3 regions of the Desulfitobacterium dehalogenans ATCC 51507 genome follow, and region 3 is predicted to be linked to each of the others. Evidence: riboswitches for the same ligand, from Rfam matches in the RefSeq annotation. Region 3 holds a riboswitch; each other region holds the start of a gene.

What was found. Region 3 has a riboswitch for cyclic di-AMP ahead of DESDE_RS12190 (C40 family peptidase). Riboswitches for the same ligand answer to the same signal wherever they lie in the genome.
Region 1: another riboswitch for cyclic di-AMP. It lies ahead of ehuB (ectoine/hydroxyectoine ABC transporter substrate-binding protein EhuB); the one in region 3 lies ahead of DESDE_RS12190 (C40 family peptidase).
Region 2: another riboswitch for cyclic di-AMP. It lies ahead of eam (glutamate 2,3-aminomutase); the one in region 3 lies ahead of DESDE_RS12190 (C40 family peptidase).

Annotation. Positions count from the first base shown of each region.
Region 1 is NC_018017.1:634,128-640,809, reverse strand. It holds gene ehuC (ectoine/hydroxyectoine ABC transporter permease subunit EhuC) at 1-637, opposite strand, end outside; gene ehuB (ectoine/hydroxyectoine ABC transporter substrate-binding protein EhuB) at 644-1,528, opposite strand; cyclic di-AMP (ydaO/yuaA leader) riboswitch at 1,645-1,791, opposite strand; gene sdhB (succinate dehydrogenase iron-sulfur subunit) at 1,904-2,656, opposite strand; gene sdhA (succinate dehydrogenase flavoprotein subunit) at 2,668-4,404, opposite strand; gene DESDE_RS03005 (succinate dehydrogenase cytochrome b558 subunit) at 4,461-5,084, opposite strand; gene DESDE_RS03000 (YopX family protein) at 5,619-6,086, shown strand; gene DESDE_RS02995 (NADH-dependent [FeFe] hydrogenase, group A6) at 6,170-6,682, opposite strand, start outside.
Region 2 is NC_018017.1:1,280,463-1,287,144, reverse strand. It holds gene DESDE_RS06215 (bifunctional ADP-dependent NAD(P)H-hydrate dehydratase/NAD(P)H-hydrate epimerase) at 1-1,337, opposite strand, end outside; gene DESDE_RS06210 (holo-ACP synthase) at 1,412-1,768, opposite strand; gene DESDE_RS06205 (histidine kinase) at 1,765-3,036, opposite strand; gene DESDE_RS06200 (GntR family transcriptional regulator) at 3,104-3,709, opposite strand; cyclic di-AMP (ydaO/yuaA leader) riboswitch at 3,885-4,012, shown strand; gene eam (glutamate 2,3-aminomutase) at 4,120-5,361, shown strand; gene DESDE_RS06190 (hypothetical protein) at 5,431-5,622, shown strand; gene mnmL (tRNA modification radical SAM protein MnmL/YtqA) at 5,697-6,665, opposite strand.
Region 3 is NC_018017.1:2,519,292-2,525,973, reverse strand. It holds gene DESDE_RS12205 (GNAT family N-acetyltransferase) at 1-541, shown strand, start outside; gene DESDE_RS12200 (HD domain-containing protein) at 547-1,146, shown strand; gene DESDE_RS12195 (hypothetical protein) at 1,204-1,437, shown strand; cyclic di-AMP (ydaO/yuaA leader) riboswitch at 2,390-2,526, shown strand; gene DESDE_RS12190 (C40 family peptidase) at 2,530-3,321, shown strand; gene DESDE_RS22075 (hypothetical protein) at 3,457-3,612, opposite strand; gene uvrC (excinuclease ABC subunit UvrC) at 3,602-5,377, opposite strand; gene DESDE_RS12180 (hypothetical protein) at 5,554-6,117, shown strand; gene DESDE_RS12175 (DMT family transporter) at 6,143-6,586, opposite strand.

The DNA of each region.
Region 1 (6,682 bases), 1.9 Mb from region 3:
TGGTCAGCCTGGTTTCTATCCAGCGAATCCCCCGTGTCAAAGGCCAGGCAATCAGGAAGTAGATTACAAGCAGCAAGCTGTAAATTAAAGTCGTCTCCATGGTGGAAGCATTGAGCACGGATGCCTGATAGGTCAAGTCGGCTAAGGTAATTAAGGAGACCAGGGAAGTACTTTTCAGCAGCTCAATCTGCAGATTGCCAAACCCCGGCAGCATCATGACAAAAGCCTGAGGCAGGATAACGCACCGCAGGCGTTGCCAGGGACTAAAGTTTAAGGCGATTCCTGCCTCCGTCTGCCCTTTGGGAACCGCCAAAATAGCACTGCGCACCACTTCGGAACCATAGGCCCCACAGTTTAACCCTAAGGTCAGGACACCGGCCGCCAAGGGAGGCAAGCTGATACCTAAAATAGGTAAAGCAAAATAGATCCAGAAAAGCTGAACAAGGAGAGAAGTGCCCCGGAAGGCTTCTACATAGACCGCCGTCAGAAAGCGGATCAGCGGATAGTTGGACAATCGGCCGAACCCTGCCAGGAAAGCCAGTACAAAAGCAAGGAGTGTTGCCAAAAGAGTGATGGTGAGGGTTATTTCCAGCCCTTTTAACAGTGCCGGTAAGAGGTCTAAGATGGCCAAGGTCATCACTTCCTACTTAATAATGTCTTCTACAGTCGCGTCCCCTGGAAGCTCTTGCTCTGTAAAGCCAAAGGATTCAAGGATCTTCTGCAGTTCACCGGATTCTTTCAGCTTTTGCAATTCGGCATTGAAAGCCTCCCGAAAATCACTGTCTTCATGACGGAATGCGGTTGCTCCATAACCCTTGACATTTTTACCATTGATAACCGGCTGAGTGAAGTCCATGACCCGCTCCAGATTGGGATCAGCGGCTGTATCCAAGGTAGCCTGAACCGAGGGGCCGGTGGCGGTAATCACATCTGCCCGCCCGGCTTGCAATGCCGCCAAAGCTGCCGGCATATCCGGAACAGTCACAATTCTATCCTTGGGGACACCACTGGCTACCAGGTAATCATACTCAATGGCCCCTCCAGGTAAAGCGACTTTAGCTGTTCCATGCTTGGCGATATCTTCATAGCTATGTAAGTCGAGAGGATTTCCCTTTTTGACGGCGATGGCTTCCCCAATGCTGTATTCGGGATTGGCAAAGGACACCTGTTCAGCCCGTTCAGGCGTAATAAACATTCCGGCGGTAACCATGTCGAAACGTTTGGCCTGGAGACCGGGAATCAAAGAAGCAAATTCCGTAAGCTCCCCCTGCATTTCATTAATCCCCAGCTCTTTTAAGATGGCCCGGGCGATTTCAACCGCTTCACCGGTGAGTTTTCCGTCGGCAGTTTTGTAGGCGTAAGGTTTTTCATTAGCAAAGCCAACGGTGACGGCCCCTTTCTCCTTAGCCTTCTCCAGGGTACTCATCCCGCCATCGTTTGTCTTGGTCGAGCCACACCCTCCCAAGGCAAAGACACTAAAGGCCAGCATCCCCACCAGCAGAGTCTTGAGCAGTGGTAACTTTTTCATTCAACTTCCTCCTTTTTTACCGGCTGAAATCCGCAAAAAGGCATAGAAAAAGGGCCTGAACAGGCCCAAGAAGAAGCAGCGCATAACATTGGCTATTGATTTAGCATAAAAAACACTAAAACGGTTCACACGCTTACGAGGTTAGCTGCCGGGTTCGGAATGATACCTTTCCGTCACTTCAAGAAGTTTAACTCCTAAAAAGTGATTCACCCCCATTATGGTTCCCCCGTTTTCCTTTTTGGGAAATTCAGCCTTGACTACAAACATTCAGTTCGCAATCTGACAACTTTTTATTTTATTATAAGTTGTTACAACTCAATGTTAACACCTGAATTGGCAGATTGCAATAAAAAATTTGCTTGTTTTCCATTTTCTTCAGCTATTCAGCCATCTCTTCAAAGCGAATTTATTGACCTCTCTATTTATATCGGCAAGACTGGTGGTCAAGGGAACCTCCTTGGGACAGGCCCGTACACAGTTTTGGGCGTTGCCGCAGTCGGTGATCCCTCCATCACCCATGAGAGCGGATAGACGAATATGCTTATGCATAGCTCCTGAGGGATGAGTATTGAAAAGGCGAGCCTGGGAAACGGCGGCCGGACCAATAAATCGGGAACGGGAATTAACCTGAGGGCAGGATTCCATGCAGCATCCACAGGTCATGCATTTGGAAAGCTCGTACGCCCATAGTCTATCTACTTCAGCCATACGGGGTCCGGGACCCAGATCATAGGTCCCGTCGATATCAATCCAGGCATGGACCCTCTTTAAATTCTCAAACATCATGGTTCTATCCACCATAAGATCCCGGAGGATGGGGAATTTCCGGAGTGGCTCCAGGACAATGGGCTGCTCCAAATGATCCACCAAGGCTGAGCAGGCCTGCCTGGCTTGGCCGTTAATATTCATGGTACAGGCACCGCAGACTTCTTCAAGACAGTTGCATTCCCAAACCACGGGATTGGTCGCTTTTCCCTGGGCATTGACGGGGTTCTTTTGAATTTCCATCAAGCAGGAAATGATATTCATTTTGGGACTATAAACTACTGCAAACTCTTCCCAGAAGGCAGGTTGATCCGGAGCATTTTGGCGACGGACTTTTAAACGAACAATCTTTTGCCCTGACATGAATATCCCTCCTATTTCTCTACATCATAACGCCGCTGTCTGGGCGTGATGAGTGATACATCCACAGGTTCATAACTGAACCGCGGACCCTCAGGTGTGTAGGTGGCAATGGTGGTCTTCAGCCAATTCGCATCATCCCGCTCCGGATAGTCGGGCTTATAATGGGCTCCTCGGCTTTCATTGCGATTAAGGGCCCCCAGGGTAATGACACGGGCCAGCTCCAGCATATTCCAAAGCTGCCGGATAAAGAGGGCTGTCTGATTGCTCCAATGGACATCATCAATGAGTTTGATCCTCTGCCAACGCTCTATAAGCTCCTGGATCTTTTGATCCGTCTCAGTCAGTTTGTTATTATAGCGGATAACGGTGACATTTTGAGTCATAATATCACCCAGTTCTTTATAAATGTGGTAGGGATTTTCCTCACCCTTCATATTGAGAATCCTGCTCCAGAGCTCCTCCTGGACTTTTCGTTCACGGGCAAAGGCTTCCTCTTCCCCACCGGGGGTCTTCAAGTTGTTTTTCTTAATGTACTCCAGGGACCTGGGACCGGCGATCATCCCGCCATAAATGGCCGAGAGCAAGGAATTGGCCCCTAAGCGGTTGGCCCCATGGTATTGATATTCACACTCCCCGGCGGCAAACAATCCTGGGATATTGGTCATTTGCTCATAATCCACCCACATTCCGCCCATGGAATAGTGAACCGCCGGGAAAATCCGCATGGGAACCTTTTTGGGGTCATCCCCGACAAATTTCTCATAGATCTCAAGAATTCCCCCCAGCTTGACCTGGAGTTCATGGGGATCCTTATGGGAGAGATCCAAATAGACCATGTTTTCACCGTTAACCCCCAGCCCCAAATCAAAGACCACATGATAGATGGCCCGGGTGGCAATATCCCGAGGGACCAGGTTTCCATAGGCCGGGTACATCTCTTCTAAGAAATACCAAGGCTTGCCCTCCTTATAGGTCCAGACCCGCCCACCCTCACCACGGGCCGACTCGGACATGAGCCGCAGCTTATCTTCTCCCGGGATAGCCGTAGGGTGAATCTGGATAAACTCACCGTTGGCATATTTGACCCCTTGCTGGTAGAGGGCTGAGGCCACCGAGCCTGTATTAATGGTGGAGTTGGTGCTCTTGCCGAAGATCATGCCGCACCCTCCGGCAGCCACGATGACGGCATCGGCGGGAAAGCTGTTAATGCCCATATCGTAAAGGTTCTGGGCGACTATTCCCTTGCAAACGCCCTCATCAATAACAGCAGAGAGCATCTCCCAACCTTCATATTTTGTTACTAATCCGGCCACTTCAAAACGACGGACTTGCTCATCCAGGGCATAGAGAAGCTGCTGCCCTGTGGTGGCTCCGGCAAAGGCGGTACGGTGGTGCTTGGTCCCGCCGAAACGCCGGAAATCCAAAAGCCCTTCCGGTGTCCGGTTAAACATAACCCCCATGCGGTCCATGAGATGAATAATGCCCGGTGCCGCATCACACATAGCTTTGACTGGGGGCTGATTGGCCAGAAAATCCCCTCCATAGACCGAATCATCGAAATGCTCCCAAGGTGAGTCTCCCTCACCTTTTGTGTTGACCGCTCCGTTGATTCCTCCTTGAGCGCATACGGAATGGGAGCGCTTCACCGGTACCAAAGAGAATAAATCCACCGGTGTTCCTTCTTCAGCTATCTTAATGGCAGCCATCAGACCCGCCAGTCCTCCGCCTACCACGATGACTCTGCTCATCTTCTTCACCTCTCACTTTTGTTCCACTATGAAAATCTATCGAGGAAACTTTCTTTTTACATAAAGGAGGTCAGATCAAGAAGCCCAATAACAGTCATGAGAACAAAGACAGCAAAACATGCATAGGTCCAGATCTGCTGTGCCCTGGGACCCACAGTAATACCCCAGGTGATGGCGAAAGCCCATAGGCCGTTGGTAAAGTGGAAGATGGCCAGGACAATTCCAAGCACATAAAAAATAAGCCCCCAGGGATTGGCGATGGCATTTTGCATTCCTGCAAAGTTGGCTTCCCCAAAGCGAAGAGCCAAAACATGAATGATCACGAAAATCAAGGTATAAATACCGGAAATCCGCTGGATAATATAGAACCAGTTCCGTGCGTATTGATAGCGCAGGACATTGCTTTGACCGGTGTAAACCACCCAGCTGCCATAAACAGCATGAAAAATAATCGGAACAAAGATCACGATTATCTCAATCAGGAAAATTCCTGGAACACTCTGCATGGTCTGGATCACCTTATCGTATTGCTCCGGACCGAAACGTGCAGAAAGGTTTAAAAACATATGGAATATTAGAAAGATACCGATGGGCAACAGCCCCAAAAGAGAATGGACACGACGAATCAGAAAATGGTAAGAACCCGATTCTGTTCTTCTTAAACTTACCTCATTGCTCATGCTCTAACCTCTTTTCTCCTCAATATTTCCCTCCGCAATTCTGTCTAATAACTCTTCCCAAGAGGACAAGACTATCTGTAAATTAGCCCGATAGTTCTTCACCTCCTCCAAAGTTTTATGATCGAAACTAATATCTGGTCACAATTTCGAGGCGTACTTCACCTTGAAATTTTGGACTCCGGACTCCTCATCTCAAGTGCTTTGAATGCTAGGGCATTTTGACTATTGAGTCAATTCGTGCACTTTATAGCCAGCAGACTTAAATAATGAAACTCTTATGGACAATTTATTTAAATATCTGGTAATAGTTTTAATATGTTAAATTTATATTAATACGGGAAAAGGGGTACGTCAACCTAATTATTATAATATTCCAAATTTTCGAACTAGTTGGCATGCAATCATAACCTCCTTCCCTGCACTCCTTTAGTTCAGAGTGCTTATTTCAAGAATTGAAGGAATATATAGACGAATTAGTCATTTGGGATTATACTGAATTTAGAAAAAGGTTTTAGTAGTAGGGAGGGAATTTTTATGAGTATACCGGAGTTTCGTGCCTACGACAAAAGAGAGAAGAACCTGATCTATAATCAGGATTTATGGCTGCCCAGATCTTTGCAGAACATAGGACATACTGTTTATCCCGTTCATATTACAGAAGACGGCATACACTATCGGCTGAATTGTCTGTCCAACCATTATGAACATGATTGGGAAGAAGATGTGGTGACTTGTTATGGCATAGAGATTATGGCGTTTACAGGGTTTTGGGACCATGAGGAACCTCGTAAAAAGATCTACTGCAACGACATCATCTCTTTTATCTCCAAAGAAAATTCGGACCTCCCCTCCAGTTCACAAACCGGACGGATTATATTTTGCCAGGGATCCAAGGAATGGATTGTGGTCGATAAGAAAGAACACTATCTTGAGAAATTATGCCAAGTTGTAAGCCCCCGGGTCATAGGAAATTGGTTTGATCACGCAGAGCTGCTGGAATAAAAAAAGGTACTCCGACTATCTTACATCGATAGTGCGGAGTATCTTTTTATATCGACTTCCTACCTACTTCTTACCTTATTGAACTAACTCCGTGCAACATAATGAGTATGCAGCAGCTCATGGGATCTATGACTTCCTGGTTTTTCCAGATACTCTTCGTAGATCTTTTTTATCTCAGGGTTTTCATGGGATTTCCGTTTGACAGCCTGGCGGTCCAGGGCATAAATGCCGGCTGCTCTTAACCGGTTGACTTCCTGGGTCCTGGACTTATCCATAAGAATCGGTTGGCCGCCGCCATTGATGCATCCTCCCGGGCACCCCATCACTTCAATAAAATGATAGTTCGCAGTACCCTCGCGAATCCGATCCAAAAGCTGGGCAGCGTTGCCTGTACCATGGACAACAGCGGCTTTAATCTCCAAGCCATCGATATGCACTGTTGCCTCTTTAATGCCTTCAAATCCTCGAACCGCACTATATTCAATGGCTTCTAAATCTTGTCCTGTCAGAATATCCGCCACCGTCCGCAGGGCAGCCTCCATGACTCCTCCCGTATTGGCAAAGATGACCCCAGCGCCGGTGGATGTACCTAAAAG
Region 2 (6,682 bases), 1.2 Mb from region 3:
GTAGGATTAAGGAATGCTCGTCCGTCCGGGGCGGCAATAATGGTAATAGCCCCTTTGAGGATAATAATGCTCTCCCATTCTACAGCCTTACTTATGGCTAGTTCAAGCCGATTAGCTTGAACTTCTTCCGTTGTACACCCACACAGACGAGCCATTTCTCCGGGATGGGGAGTAAGGATCAAGGGTCCCCGCCCCTGACGCCAACCCAAAATTCCTGGTTCCTTGGCTAAAATATTCAATGCATCGGCATCGAGAATTACGGGAAGGGAAAGATTGCGTAGAACTTCCTCTAAAACCAGCAGCAACTCGGGATCTTGTCCTAATCCCGGACCTATGGCTAATGCCTGGGCCTTTTCAGCTCGTTCATAAATCACAGACCAAGCATTGCCATTGAGGGCTTTTTCACCTTCTGCACCCCAAACCGTAGCCTCTATCAAAGCAAGATCCATTCCTTCCGCAAGCCCATAGGGAACAACCATCTGCAATAAACCTATTCCAGATCGTAGGGCGGCTTTACCGGCTAACAAGGCGGCACCGGTCATTCCTTCTGAACCTGCCACCAAAACCCCCCGGCCGTGGGTCCCCTTATGCCCTTGAAGACTGCGGATGGGTAAATATTGACGCACATCCCCCGTTAATATGAATGTAGTCAAAGTCTCATCATCCAAATAACGTGCCGGAATCGAGATAGGGTCCACAATGACCCGACCTGCATATTCAGGTCCTACCCCTAAAAAATGGCCGAGCTTTGGCAGACCAAAAGTAACCGTGGTATCGGCTATAATGGCCTTGCGATAGATTTTTCCCGTATCCGCTTCCACGCCACTGGGGATATCTACAGCGACAACAGGTACCTGGGCGCGATTGATTTCCTCCACATACTCTTCAATTAAGCTGGGCAGAGCACCACGAAACCCTGTCCCATAGATAGCGTCTATAATCACATCAGCCTGAGCTAGAGAGATTCTCGCCAATCTGCGCTGTTTTTCTCCATCGATGGTGAAAAGTTTGCCTCCGGTGTTTTGGTATAACCTATAGTTGAGAGCTGCATCACCTTTGAATTCTTCAACCCTGGCGAAAGAATAGACGGTTATATCCATCCCTAAGATCAGGAGATGCCGAGCAACAGCTAATCCATCCCCTCCATTATTGCCTTTACCTACAAAGACTGTAGCCCTCCCCTCCGACAATTCAATATGCCGGTGTTCGAGCATTTGACGTATTTCTTGGACCACGGCTAAAGCTGCATTTTCCATGAGCAACAAACTTGGTATACCAAAATCTTGAATCGCCCTTTCTTCGAGTTCTCGCATTTGTTGGGCACTGACCACTCTCATAGCTACACCCCCATATAAAGGAAACTTACTTCAGGTGGAGTTTAGTTGACTTATCCACGCAATGGATAACCTTCCTAAAAAAGTATGGCCATTCCTACAGCGTACTCTTTCTCGTGGGATAGGCTTATTCGGATCTGGGATCCTCCTCGTGTATGCAATACTATCTCAGCTTTTTCCGTAAGGAATACGATAGGTTCCCCCAAGTCATTGCTAAGGATTTCAATATCATGCCAGGATAGTCCTCTTAGTCCTGTTCCTAAAGCTTTAAGGACTGCTTCTTTACCCGCAAAACGCGCTGCCCAACTGGGTGCCGCTTTATGTTGTAAACTCTCAATCTCACGAGATGTAAACAATCGCTCCCGAAGTTTGGGTGTTCGCTCACAGGCTTTAGCAAAGCGCTGAATTTCTACGATATCGACTCCCGGGATCATAGCAGACCTCCATCTTCTATAGTCGTTAAGGGCAAATGCATGGTCACCGTCGTCCCTATATTAGGTTGACTCCGAATTTGTAAGCCATATTCTTCACCGTAATGTCCAATTAAACGTTCATGGACATTAGCCATACCCACTCCATTACCTGAGCCGACACCGGGCTTTAGCACTTCTTGCAAACGTTCCGGCTGTATTCCCACTCCATCATCTGCCACAATAATATAAAGTTCCTGACCTATTTGCTCCACTTTCACGGAAACGACTCCATTGCCGATTTTCTCCGTAATCCCATGTTTGACAGCGTTTTCCACAAGGGGTTGAATGCTTAAGCGTGGGACCAATGCATTCATGAGCTCTTCGGGAATCTCTCCTTTAAAATGGAGCTTACGCCCAAAGCGAGCTTTCTCGAGAATTAAATAGGTTTTTACAAAACTCATTTCCTCCCGCAGAGTGATCAAGCTGCCGTGGGATTTGAGGGCCTTACGGAAAAATTCCGCAAGATGAATCAACAACCGTCGCGAACGATTAGGGCTGGTACGGCTGGTGGCAATTATGGTATTGAGTACGTTGAAAAAGAAATGGGGATTGATTTGGGCCTGCAATGCATTCAACTGTGCTTCCGCAGCCAGTTTTGCTTGGTGGTCAAGCTCTGCTAGTTCGATTTGAATCCCCAGAAGCTCTGCCATCCCAATAGCTAAGCGAATAAGATCCGATGAAAGCTGTCCATCCTTTGTCTCATACAGTTTCATGGTTCCCACCACTTCACCCTGACACTTCAGAGGTACGATGACAGCCGCCGCTAGTGGACAATCACAGATGTTCTGTCTAGGGCAGTTCAGTTCTTTTTGAGTTCGTACTATCTTATAAACTCCGGATTGGATCACATCTCGTGTCGCCCGGGTAAGAATTTTATCTCCCGGATGATGCTGATCACATCCCACACCTAAATAGGCTAGTTGCTTTTCACGGTCCGTGATCGAAACAGCTGCGACCTGCCCGATCTCTTGAATGATTTTGGCGATGTATTCTGCATTTTGCTCATTAAGCCCTCGGCGTAAATAAGGAAGAGTCTGGTTAGCTATTTTGAAGCTTAGTTCCGCATTCCGCTCTGTAGCTTGCCGCGCAGCTTTTTTATATTCAAGATTTAGATGATACAAAAGAAAAAGTGTGTTGCCTATTAAAAATGGAATTAACAGCTTCATCTGGCTTGTTACTAAGACCAGCATTAATTCCACGCCAAGTATAACTAAGCTTTGAAAGATCATCTATCATCCCTCATGTCCTCTAGAATTCATAGAGTGTTTCGACAGATGGACGGTCACTTCCTGTATTCTAGCGAAGGATTTCCTGAAGTTTTTCTTTACCTTGTTCAGATCCTACCACCAGCAGGATATCTCCATCGTCCAGAACAAACTCAGCCCCTGGAGAAAATTGTTCAATACCCTCTCTAACTACAGCCACGACCGTCAAACCGGTTTTTTCCCTCAATTTTAAATCGCTTAAGGTTTTCCCTTTGGCACCGGAACCTTTGGCGATTTCAATTTCGGCTACATCCATCCAGCGGCTTGCCAAGCGATCCGTATAGTTTACAATTTTTGTGAGATGTGCGTCAATTTTTTGATCAATCTCACGCCTCTGCTCCATTAATTTCTTCAACTCATCAAAATAGACCTGAATCTCTGCTTTCTGATCAAAACCTCTCATAAACTTTTCCGCCATGCTTTTGGAGATCACCGTAATCCCTACCCCTTGACTTACCATGACTACACCCATGGTTTGGAGGATAGCAATAGAGCGCCGGATGGTCTCCGGAGATACATTATAACGACCCGCTAAAGTCGAGCGTCCATGTATTTTTTCCCCTTCGCGGTACTCTCCCATAACGATAGAATGAGCAATATCTATCGCAATTTCTTGATAACGTGCATTATATTCCATCGGGTTCCTCTCCTTGATCTATTTATAATAATTTTTTTAACTACATGAAATAATAAACTATAATTCCTTACAAATTAACTCTAGATAACATAAACATATGGTGCAAAAATTGTGTACAAAAAATACAATTGACTACTACCAACCCACATGATACTATTAAGTTGTTAGTTATGCAACTTTATATGGGCTTAATTTCCCAAGAGGAAAACGGGGGAACCAATTTAGGGGTGAATCGTTTCAAACGTAGAGCATGTTTCAGCTCGAACCCGTCAGCTAACCTCGTAAGCATTGAGACACATATGGGCGTAAACACCTGCTTATGTAGTAAGCTTTTCTTGGGAACCGTGACGGTTCTTTTTTGTTCTAAGGACTTATTCTTTTATATTCGCAAATAGAGGAGGGCAATCATTATGGCAGTAGAATTTCTCCCCCCTAACCCAAGACAGGCTTCACAAGCAAGGGCTTTGGAATTAAAACAAAAGGCTCAATCTTACAACAAGTGCAAGGAAACGATTCCCTGCGGTCTCGCTTTAAGCGAAGAATATAATGAAAACCGAGACTTTATACTGGATCAGTTAGATGCCGGCCTGGAGCATTGGCAGGATTGGAAGTGGCAGCTTAAGAACCGTATTCAGGATGCTGAGAACTTGAGTACCCTGCTTCCCCTGACCCCGAAGCAAAGACATGAAATCGACGAGGTGGGTAAAATCTATCGCTGGGCAGTTTCACCCTATTATTTAAGCCTTATCGATAAAGATGATCCTCGGGATCCCATCCGTCTACAAAGTCTCCCCTCTATGGAAGAGATCCTCGATGATTCCGGGGAAGTCGATCCTATGGGAGAAGAGTATACATCCCCTGCTCCGAGTATCACTCGTCGTTACCCAGATCGTCTCATAATTAATGTAACCAATCTGTGTGCTATGTATTGCAGGCACTGCCAACGCCGGCGGAATATCGGGGAAATTGACCTCCATGAAACCCGTGCTAATCTGGAGGCGGCTTTAGATTATGTACGCTCCAATCCAGAGATCCGGGACGTGCTGGTCACCGGTGGCGATGCACTCCTCCTCAGTGATCAAATGCTGGATTGGCTATTAGGAGAATTGCACGAAATTAAACATGTGGAAATCAAACGCATTGGCACCCGGGTCCCTGTCACTCTGCCCATGCGCATTACTGATGAGCTCTGTGCTGTTCTTGAAAAATACCCACCCCTTTATATCAATACTCAATTCAATCATCCCAAAGAGGTGACCGAGGAGACCAAGAAAGCTGCCGATCGCTTGATTAAAGCGGGAGTTATCTTGGGTAACCAAGCAGTTCTTCTCAAAGGAATCAATGACCGACCGGAGATTATGAAGCGCCTTAACCAAGAGCTACTGAAAATTCGCGTTCGTCCCTACTACATCTTCCATGCCAAAAATGTTAAGGGCACGAGCCACTTTATTCCCCGTATTCAAGACGGGTTAAAGATAATGGAAAACTTACGCGGCTACACCTCCGGTTTGGCCATTCCAACTTATATTATTAATGCCCCGGGAGGCGGTGGCAAAACCCCCATCCTACCACAGTACCTTATTTCCCTTAACGATGATGAAGCGGTAATAAGAACCTGGGAAGGTAAGGTTGTGCATTATCCTAATCATTAACTATCTTATGAGGTCGTTTCACTCTGAGTGAATGATAAACCCCAATAAATTATATAGGGAGGAATCGGTATGAAATCACAAAAACTAACCTCTGACCCAGTCTATCAGGCCATCCTCCAGACTCACACCAACAGCCTTAAACGCTATCTTTCCTTAGCTCCTACCCTTAAAACTCCTCCTCAACAGAATAAAAATGCGTCCAATCTGAACCGGTACTATCAATGCGTAGCGAGTCATTCCAGATCATTCGAGAAAGGTTAATACACTCATCCAAAGTCAAAAGTTTCTCCCTAAACTATATTTACGGCTAGCTCCTCTTTATTATTGAAATGGTGTTAGCCGTTTTTATTATCTCTCTTTTTCCCTTGCCATGTTCCCCTACTCTCCAGTTCCTGGTCGATAGCATTAAGAATTTCCCATTTTTTAAGACTCCAAAGGGGTGCTATCAAATCCTTTCGGGGAGCATCCCCGGTCAAGCGGTGAATGACCATCTGAGCGGGCAATCTTTCCAGAGTATCGCAAATTAGATGGACATACTCATCCTGTGAAAGCAAAGGAAAAGGGTTCTCCTCATAAATTTTAGCCAGGGGTGTCCCCCTTAACACATGCAAAAGATGCAGTTTAAGTCCCTGCACATCGAGTTTGGCTAAGGTTTGAGCTGAGCTAAGCATATCCTCAAGGGTTTCCCCCGGCAGCCCATAAATCAAATGAGCACAGACTCTTATCTTTCTTTGGCGGAGCTTATCTAAGCCTTGAAGAAAATCCTCAAAAGTGTGTCCTCTCCCCACCCATTCCATGGTCCGGTCATGAATGCTTTGCAGGCCTAACTCCACCCAGAGATACGTTCGTTGATTGAGCTCTTCTAGATAGTCCAGCACCTCGGCCGGTAGACAATCCGGACGAGTGGCAATGGACAGGCCTACCACTCCCTCCTCCGCCAAGGCTTGCTCATAGACTTCCTGCAAACGCTTCAGGGGAGCATAGGTATTGGTATAAGCTTGGAAATAGGCTAGATATTTGGCTCCGGACCATTTTCGGCTCATGACTTGCTTAATTTCACAGAATTGCTCATGAATAGATTTCTCTGCCTGACCGGCAAAGTCTCCTGAACCTCTCGCACTGCAATAAATACAGCCTCCTCGCCCTACTCGTCCATCCCGATTGGGACATGTAAACCCCGCATCAAGGGATACTTTAAACACCTTATCTCCGAAAACATCGCGCAAATGTTGATTTAAAGTGTAATAACGTTTATCTCCATTTTGCCAATTAAAATTTAGTTTTTCTTCCCTACCGCGATTCAACTTGGTATTGCCTCCTA
Region 3 (6,682 bases):
AAGCCAACTGACTTTAGACGATGATTTGCGGGCATTCCGCCCTCCGAAGCGCCAAAAAGAGGCCTTGATAGAAATCAGTCAAATTCCTAATGGCCGAATTGTTATTGCACGGATCGGGACCGATGTCGTGGGCTACGTGACCTTTCATCCTCCGGATGCTTTTGAACGATGGGCTGAGGGCCCTCCAGAACTCTTGGAATTAGGAGCAATTGAGGTTTCCCCAAAAGTTCGGGGTCTTGGAGTGGGAAAAAAACTGCTTGAAGTAGCTTTTTTAGATCCCACCATGGAGAATCATCTCGTCATAGCCACAGAATATTATTGGCACTGGGACCTGGAAAGGACAGGACTTCGGGTTTGGGAGTACCGTGAGGTGATGGATCGTCTTATGTCAAGCGCAGGTCTGCTCATAAGGGAGACAGATGACGACGAGATATGCTCCCATCCGGCCAATATGCTTACGGCACGCTATGGAAAAAACCTTTCTCAAAAGAGTATCGAGCATTTTGAAAGAATTTTGTTCTTGAATTCTGATCGGGGGTGATTGCCTTGCTGGAGATGAATCAAGACCCTTTAAACCCGGTAATTAACGCTGTGCAGGGGATTTACGGGCGTAAAGACCAAGCCCATGATCTGGAACATGCCCTTCGGGTCAGAGAATGGGGAAAGAAGATTGGAATACAGGAGAGTGCTGATCTAGTGATTGTGGAGCTGGCAGCTATTCTTCATGATATCGGCCGCTCCGGAACTTTATCGAGAACTCATGCTGAAAGCGGATCGGCTTTGGCAGGTGGAATACTTCAAAAATGCGGTTACCCTGAAAACATTATCGAAGCCGTTAAAACAGCCGTTCTTTCCCACTCACGGGAAGGTTATGAACCGGAAACTTTGGAAGCGAAGATTCTTTATGATGCCGATAAATTGGACTTTGTAGGCCCTATAGGTATAGCAAGGCTTTTTGCGTGGGCAGGAAAAGAAGGAAAACCCTTTTTTGGGCCGGATTCCTGTGAATCCTTTTACCGTGAAAGAATTAGTCACTATCATAAGCATCTCTATACCGAGACAGCCCGGGTACTTTTCGAGCCCCTCTTTTTGTATTCCGAGAATTTTTGGTCCGAATTAGAAAAAATGAGACTTAAAAAGGACTAAGCTGGTTAAACTATGGATATATCTTCTTGGGAAAGGACGGTATATCCATTGCGTTGGTTGAAACGTATTTTAGTCATTCTCATTGTCCTTTTGGTTGCTAAAGGCTTATTTACTCCGGAACAGCCCCAAGCCTATATTTCCTCGCCACGAACCCAACTCTTATTAGAGGAAATTGAATGGCGGTCTGTTCAGATTAAACAAGCTGCACAGGATTTGCCCGGCAGTATCGAAGTGTTGCTGCGGAAGTTTTTTTCTGACGGAAAACCTGGATCTCAAGCGAAATCGGTTTAAATCCGGCAGGAAAAATATATTAAAACATCATTTTATTTAAAAATTTAACGATTAAATGATTTTGATTTTGTTAAATTGTTTTAATAAGGCAAAAGAGAGCGCAAAGCTCTCTTTTTTTGAGTTTACTCCTTCTTTTCATTCATTATCAAAGAGAATCGTGAATATGAATAGGCAAAGGTTGTTTTAAAAATTGTTCATTTCGGTGTACAATAATCGATGTAATCTTCTTTGAGCTATGGTGCGCAATTCTAGTGCGTAAAATGACAGTCGAAGGCGGGCCTAAGAATCCGCTAAGGGCATACCGATGAAGTTCCTGGTGGTGGCTTTCGACGCCCAGTCGAGGGTTGCTGCTGGGAGTTAAGGATGAGGGGGATCTGCAATGGCATGCGGGCGATACCCTCTTCCGTGGAGGCCTAAGTTCGTGGCTGTTTTCTGGTTATGGCTTAGGGTATGAACCTGCATTAGGAAGGAACTTAGTGCAGTGTAGCCTGCCTTGAGGTGGAGAAGTTGGGAGGGCTGAAGGAACTTCTGTCTATTGGCCGATGGACTTAAGTTGCCTGAAATTCTTTTCTGCAAAAGAGGCTAGACTGTCACGGAGCGTTAAGGAAAACTTCTAGAGCGAAAACTAACGAGGATTAAAGTGCGTTCTTAGTGGCGATCAAGTGCTGGAGCTGGCAACATTCTAGACTGAGGGAAAAGGGAAACCGCCTAACAGGAAACTGAAGGAGCTCAGTGGGAAAACCTACTTGACCTATGGCGCAATATTTATTCGTTGGTGTCCTAAGGCTCAAAGGGCAACACCTCTCGTAAGAGAGGTGTTTTTTGTATAGTATACTTCATGTGCACAGAAAAAAAGCTGTTGAATAGATATAAATAACATCAGTTTCCAAGATTATAGGCTTTTGCCATTATTTACGTGGAGGAATAAGGAAATTTTCGGCGAATACTACATAAGAAATGTGGGCTGAATCTAAACCATATGTTTAGAGCGGGGGACTATCTTTTGGGGTGAATCGCAGTCATGCGTAGGGCTTACACCTTGTTGCCCGAATCCGTCAACTAACCTCGTAAGCGACGAAAGGTGGAAAATTCATGGACTCTTCCTCTAAGAGGGGGTGGATTGCCAGTGTGGTGTTGTCCGGCACCTTATTGGTTAGCAGCCTCCCGGGAACCTATGTGCCGGGAAATGCTGCTGAGCTTGTTACAGGTTCAGAATCTATTCTCTTAAGGAATGCTTCATCGTTTAAGGCACAAATGGTCTCCAGTACATTACTATCCGATATCATCCAAGTAGAGAAAGAGGATATGATCCTGCAGCCTAGGCTAGCAGCGACCTTAGCTTTTTCTTCAGAGCCTATAGTAGCCGATACAGATAACCAAAAGGAATCACTGCAATTTTCAAAGGCGGAGAGTGAAGATACCGTCACGACACCTGAGGAAATGACGATAACGGCCTTAAGAGATCAGGTCTCGAAACAGGCCGCAGCGGCTCCCTCCCAGGAAATCTCTCGTGGCGGCAGTTCCAAAGCTGAGGAGATTGTCAGCAATGCCCAAAGACTTATCGGTATCCCCTATGTGTTTGGAGGAACTACTCCAAATGGTTTTGATTGTTCCGGCTTTACCCAATACGTCTTTGAGGGGTCGGAGATCGACTTGCCACGAACCTCATATTCACAATATGAAATTGGAACAGCCGTCAAGAAAGATGAGCTTCAGATTGGGGATTTGGTATTCTTCTCTACCTATGATAGCGGGGCATCTCATGTGGGAATCTACATAGGTGGTGGAAGCTTTATCCATGCCTCCAGCACCGGCATTAAGACCACAGGCTTATCGGATAGTTATTACGCCGGTCGTTACCTTGGAGCCAGGAGAGTTTTTTAATTCATGGTCTTGTTATAGGGACAAAAGGAGTATCGCATAACTGCTTTCTTTAAAGTAGTTTGCGATACTTCTTTTTACTCTAAGGACCATCTTTTCGGACCTGAACTAAATTACCAACCGATTGGTAATTTAGCTTTAATAAGGTAGCCAAGGCACCAGTCTATAACTCTTGCATTCCCCTCCCGGTTCCGCCGGTGTCCGATTATGGATATAGAGGTCGGTCTTTCCGCATTGTTTCGTCCGCTTATAATAGCATTGACGGCATAGTTCGACACGGTAATTAAGAATCATGGTTTTCCTCCTTATGAGGGTTGAAATGTTCATATACCGCGAGAGCTGCCGGGGAAGGAAGACCGGATTTTTGAAGTTCCTCCACAGTGGCTAGGCGGATAGTATCCATGGATTTAAAATATCTCAAGAGCTGTTGCCTTCTCTTGGGACCGACACCCGGTATTCCATCCAACTCGGAAAGGGTCATGCTTTTAGCCCGTTGTTGCCGATGGAAAGTAATAGCGAATCGATGGACTTCATTTTGAATCCGTTCCATCAAACGAAAACCGGCTGAACGGCGATCCAAGGAATGGATTCGGCCAGCGGAGTCGATTAAAGCCGAAGTTTGATGCTTGTCGTTTTTGACCATGCCGGCAACAGGAATCGCGGCCTTTAAGTTGCGGAGAGCATCCAGGGCTGCATTAATCTGTCCCTTGCCCCCATCCACCAGGATAAGATCAGGAAGAGGAAGGCACTCCTGCTGAAGACGGGCATAGCGGCGCTCAATCACTTGGTGCATGGATGCGGTATCATCTATATTGGGCATGGGTTGAATCTTAAATTTGCGATATTGACTGCGGTTGGGTTTGCCATCAAGAAACTGAATCATTCCGGCCACACTATGGGTGCCGGCGATATTGGAAATATCAAAGGACTCGATGGTGCGGAGGGAAGGAATGCCTAAGGCATTGCCGATTTCCTCCAAAGCTTGTGTGCATTCGGTCAAGTTTCGTATTTCGATGGAAATCTGCTCATGTAAGGTGGTTTGAGCATTTTCCATAGCCATTTGCACCAGATCTCGCTTTTGTCCTTTTTGCGGCACGATCATCGGAAAAAGCTTTGCTAATACACTAATATCCAGAGGAGGGAGGAGAATTTCTTGAGGGAGAGCAGAACTTTCTGTGTAGAACTGAGCCAGAAAGGAGACAAAAGCTTCTTCCGGTTCTTCGTAATAAGGGAAAATGAAATTGTCACGAGACAGAAGTTTTCCCTGGCGCAAATAAAAGATCTGAATACAGAGTTGATCTCGGGTATAAGCATACCCTACCACATCCCGATCCACAAAGTCGTTTAAGGTGATGTTTTGTTTCTCGCCTACTTTTTTGAGATCCTCGATAAGGTCGCGGTATTCTTTTGCCCTTTCAAATTCCAGGTTTTCCGAAGCGTCTTTCATTTTTTTCTCCAGGGACCTAAGAATTGCTCCCTGATCACCTTTAAGAAAAGTAGCCGCTTCTTTACGTATTTTGTCATAAGATTCTTTGGGGACATCCTCCTGACAGGGGCCTAAGCATTGCCCAAGATGGTAATAGAGACAAGGTTTGCCCGGAATCTGCCGGCATTTACGAAAGGGAAAGAGGCGATTGAGCAGTCGGGCAGCTTCTTTAGCCGCTGTAGCATTGGGGTAGGGGCCATAGTATTTCCCCATCCCTTTTTTTACTTGCCGTGTCACCAAAATCCGAGGATGTGCTTCATCGGTAATGGTTATAAAAGGGTATGTTTTATCATCGCGTAATAGAATATTATACTTTGGATTATGCTTTTTAATAAGGTTGCACTCTAAGAGTAAAGCTTCCACCTCAGAATCGGTAATAATCGTTTCAAAATCCGCAATCAAGCTAATCATAAGCTGGGTTTTTCCATTATGGGACCCGGTAAAGTAGGAGCGGACTCTGTTTTTGAGAATCTTCGCTTTCCCTACATATATAATTTGGCCGGATGCATCTTTCATTAGATAGACACCTGGCTTATCCGGTAATAAACTAAGTTTTTCCCGAAGTATCTCCATTTTTTGAACACCTCGGTATTATTCTAGTCGGAGATCACCGGTAATGCAAGTCTCCTTAACAGTATGGGAGCTATCTTTGAACTTTAGTAATCTATCCTGCCCTGGGACAAACATATCGGACATCGTTCATTCGTATAGTTATTAATAAGGTCATGATAAGATAAGGAGGGGTATATATGCCGAATTCTTGGGGGCGGCCTCCGCGGAATGAGCAATGGCAGGATATACAGGCTTTGGCCTTTTGGGTACTCCTTATTGGAGTAGGAGCGTTTATTCTTTTTCCCAATTTTTTTAGTGACGTTTATTCACGTCTTACCGATCCTGCAGCCCAGTTGGTAGATACAACCACTGGAACTTATGATCCCGGTTATGATGGATACACTACGGGTGATTCCTATTCCACAGACCGCTACACGGATACACCCTCCAATTACCTCTATTCCACGGGGAATGCTTACGGGTCTTATGGTTCTTCGACTACGTCACTTTATCTCGGCAATGAAGTTGCCACAGGCTATTGGGTGCTTTTTGTGGCGGATGGGGATTTTAAACAACTTTCAGTGACCAGCGAGGCGTATACTTTTCTTTTACGTTTGATCGAAAGAGATCAAACCGGAGAGGGGAAGAATACTCTGATTTTAGCCGCCAATGGTCAGATCCGGAAGTTCACCGTGACCAATGAAATTTATCAGATCGTGACCAATATGGCGGCTATTGAGACACGTGCAAAATCAGGATAAGAGCATGGAAACTCTAATTATTGGGTTAATTAAAAAGAAGTTTTGCTCCAACGGCAAAGAGCAATAACCCAAGAAATTGCCAGGGGTTCCAGGCGAGACGTTCTGCACCAAAAAGTCCTAAATGATCGATAATTAGTGCGGCCCCTACTTGACCTATGATGATAGCTGTAGTTGCATTACTTACCCCAATCTTTGGAATGCTTAAGGCGACTAAACCTACAATGACTACACTAAGAACCCCACCGAGGTAAAAGTACCAAGGAATGGATAGCCAGTTATAATCTAGTAGGGGGACTCTAGTGACCATTACGGCAATTAGCCCGATCACTGTGCCGATGATATGTACAACCAAAGTAGCGGCTAAAATGGAAGTCTTTTGGTAAAGTCCGGAATTCAAAGTGCCTTGAATAGCCATTGCAATGCCGGAAAGTGCAGCTATAACTGCCGGTAGAGATATAAATTTATTCATGAAAACCTCCAAATTTAAATTTTGATGGAAATGGTCATCTTCACCAAGTTCGACAAGAAGTAGTTCGTATTTCAAATTAAGCTCAAGGGGAAAATG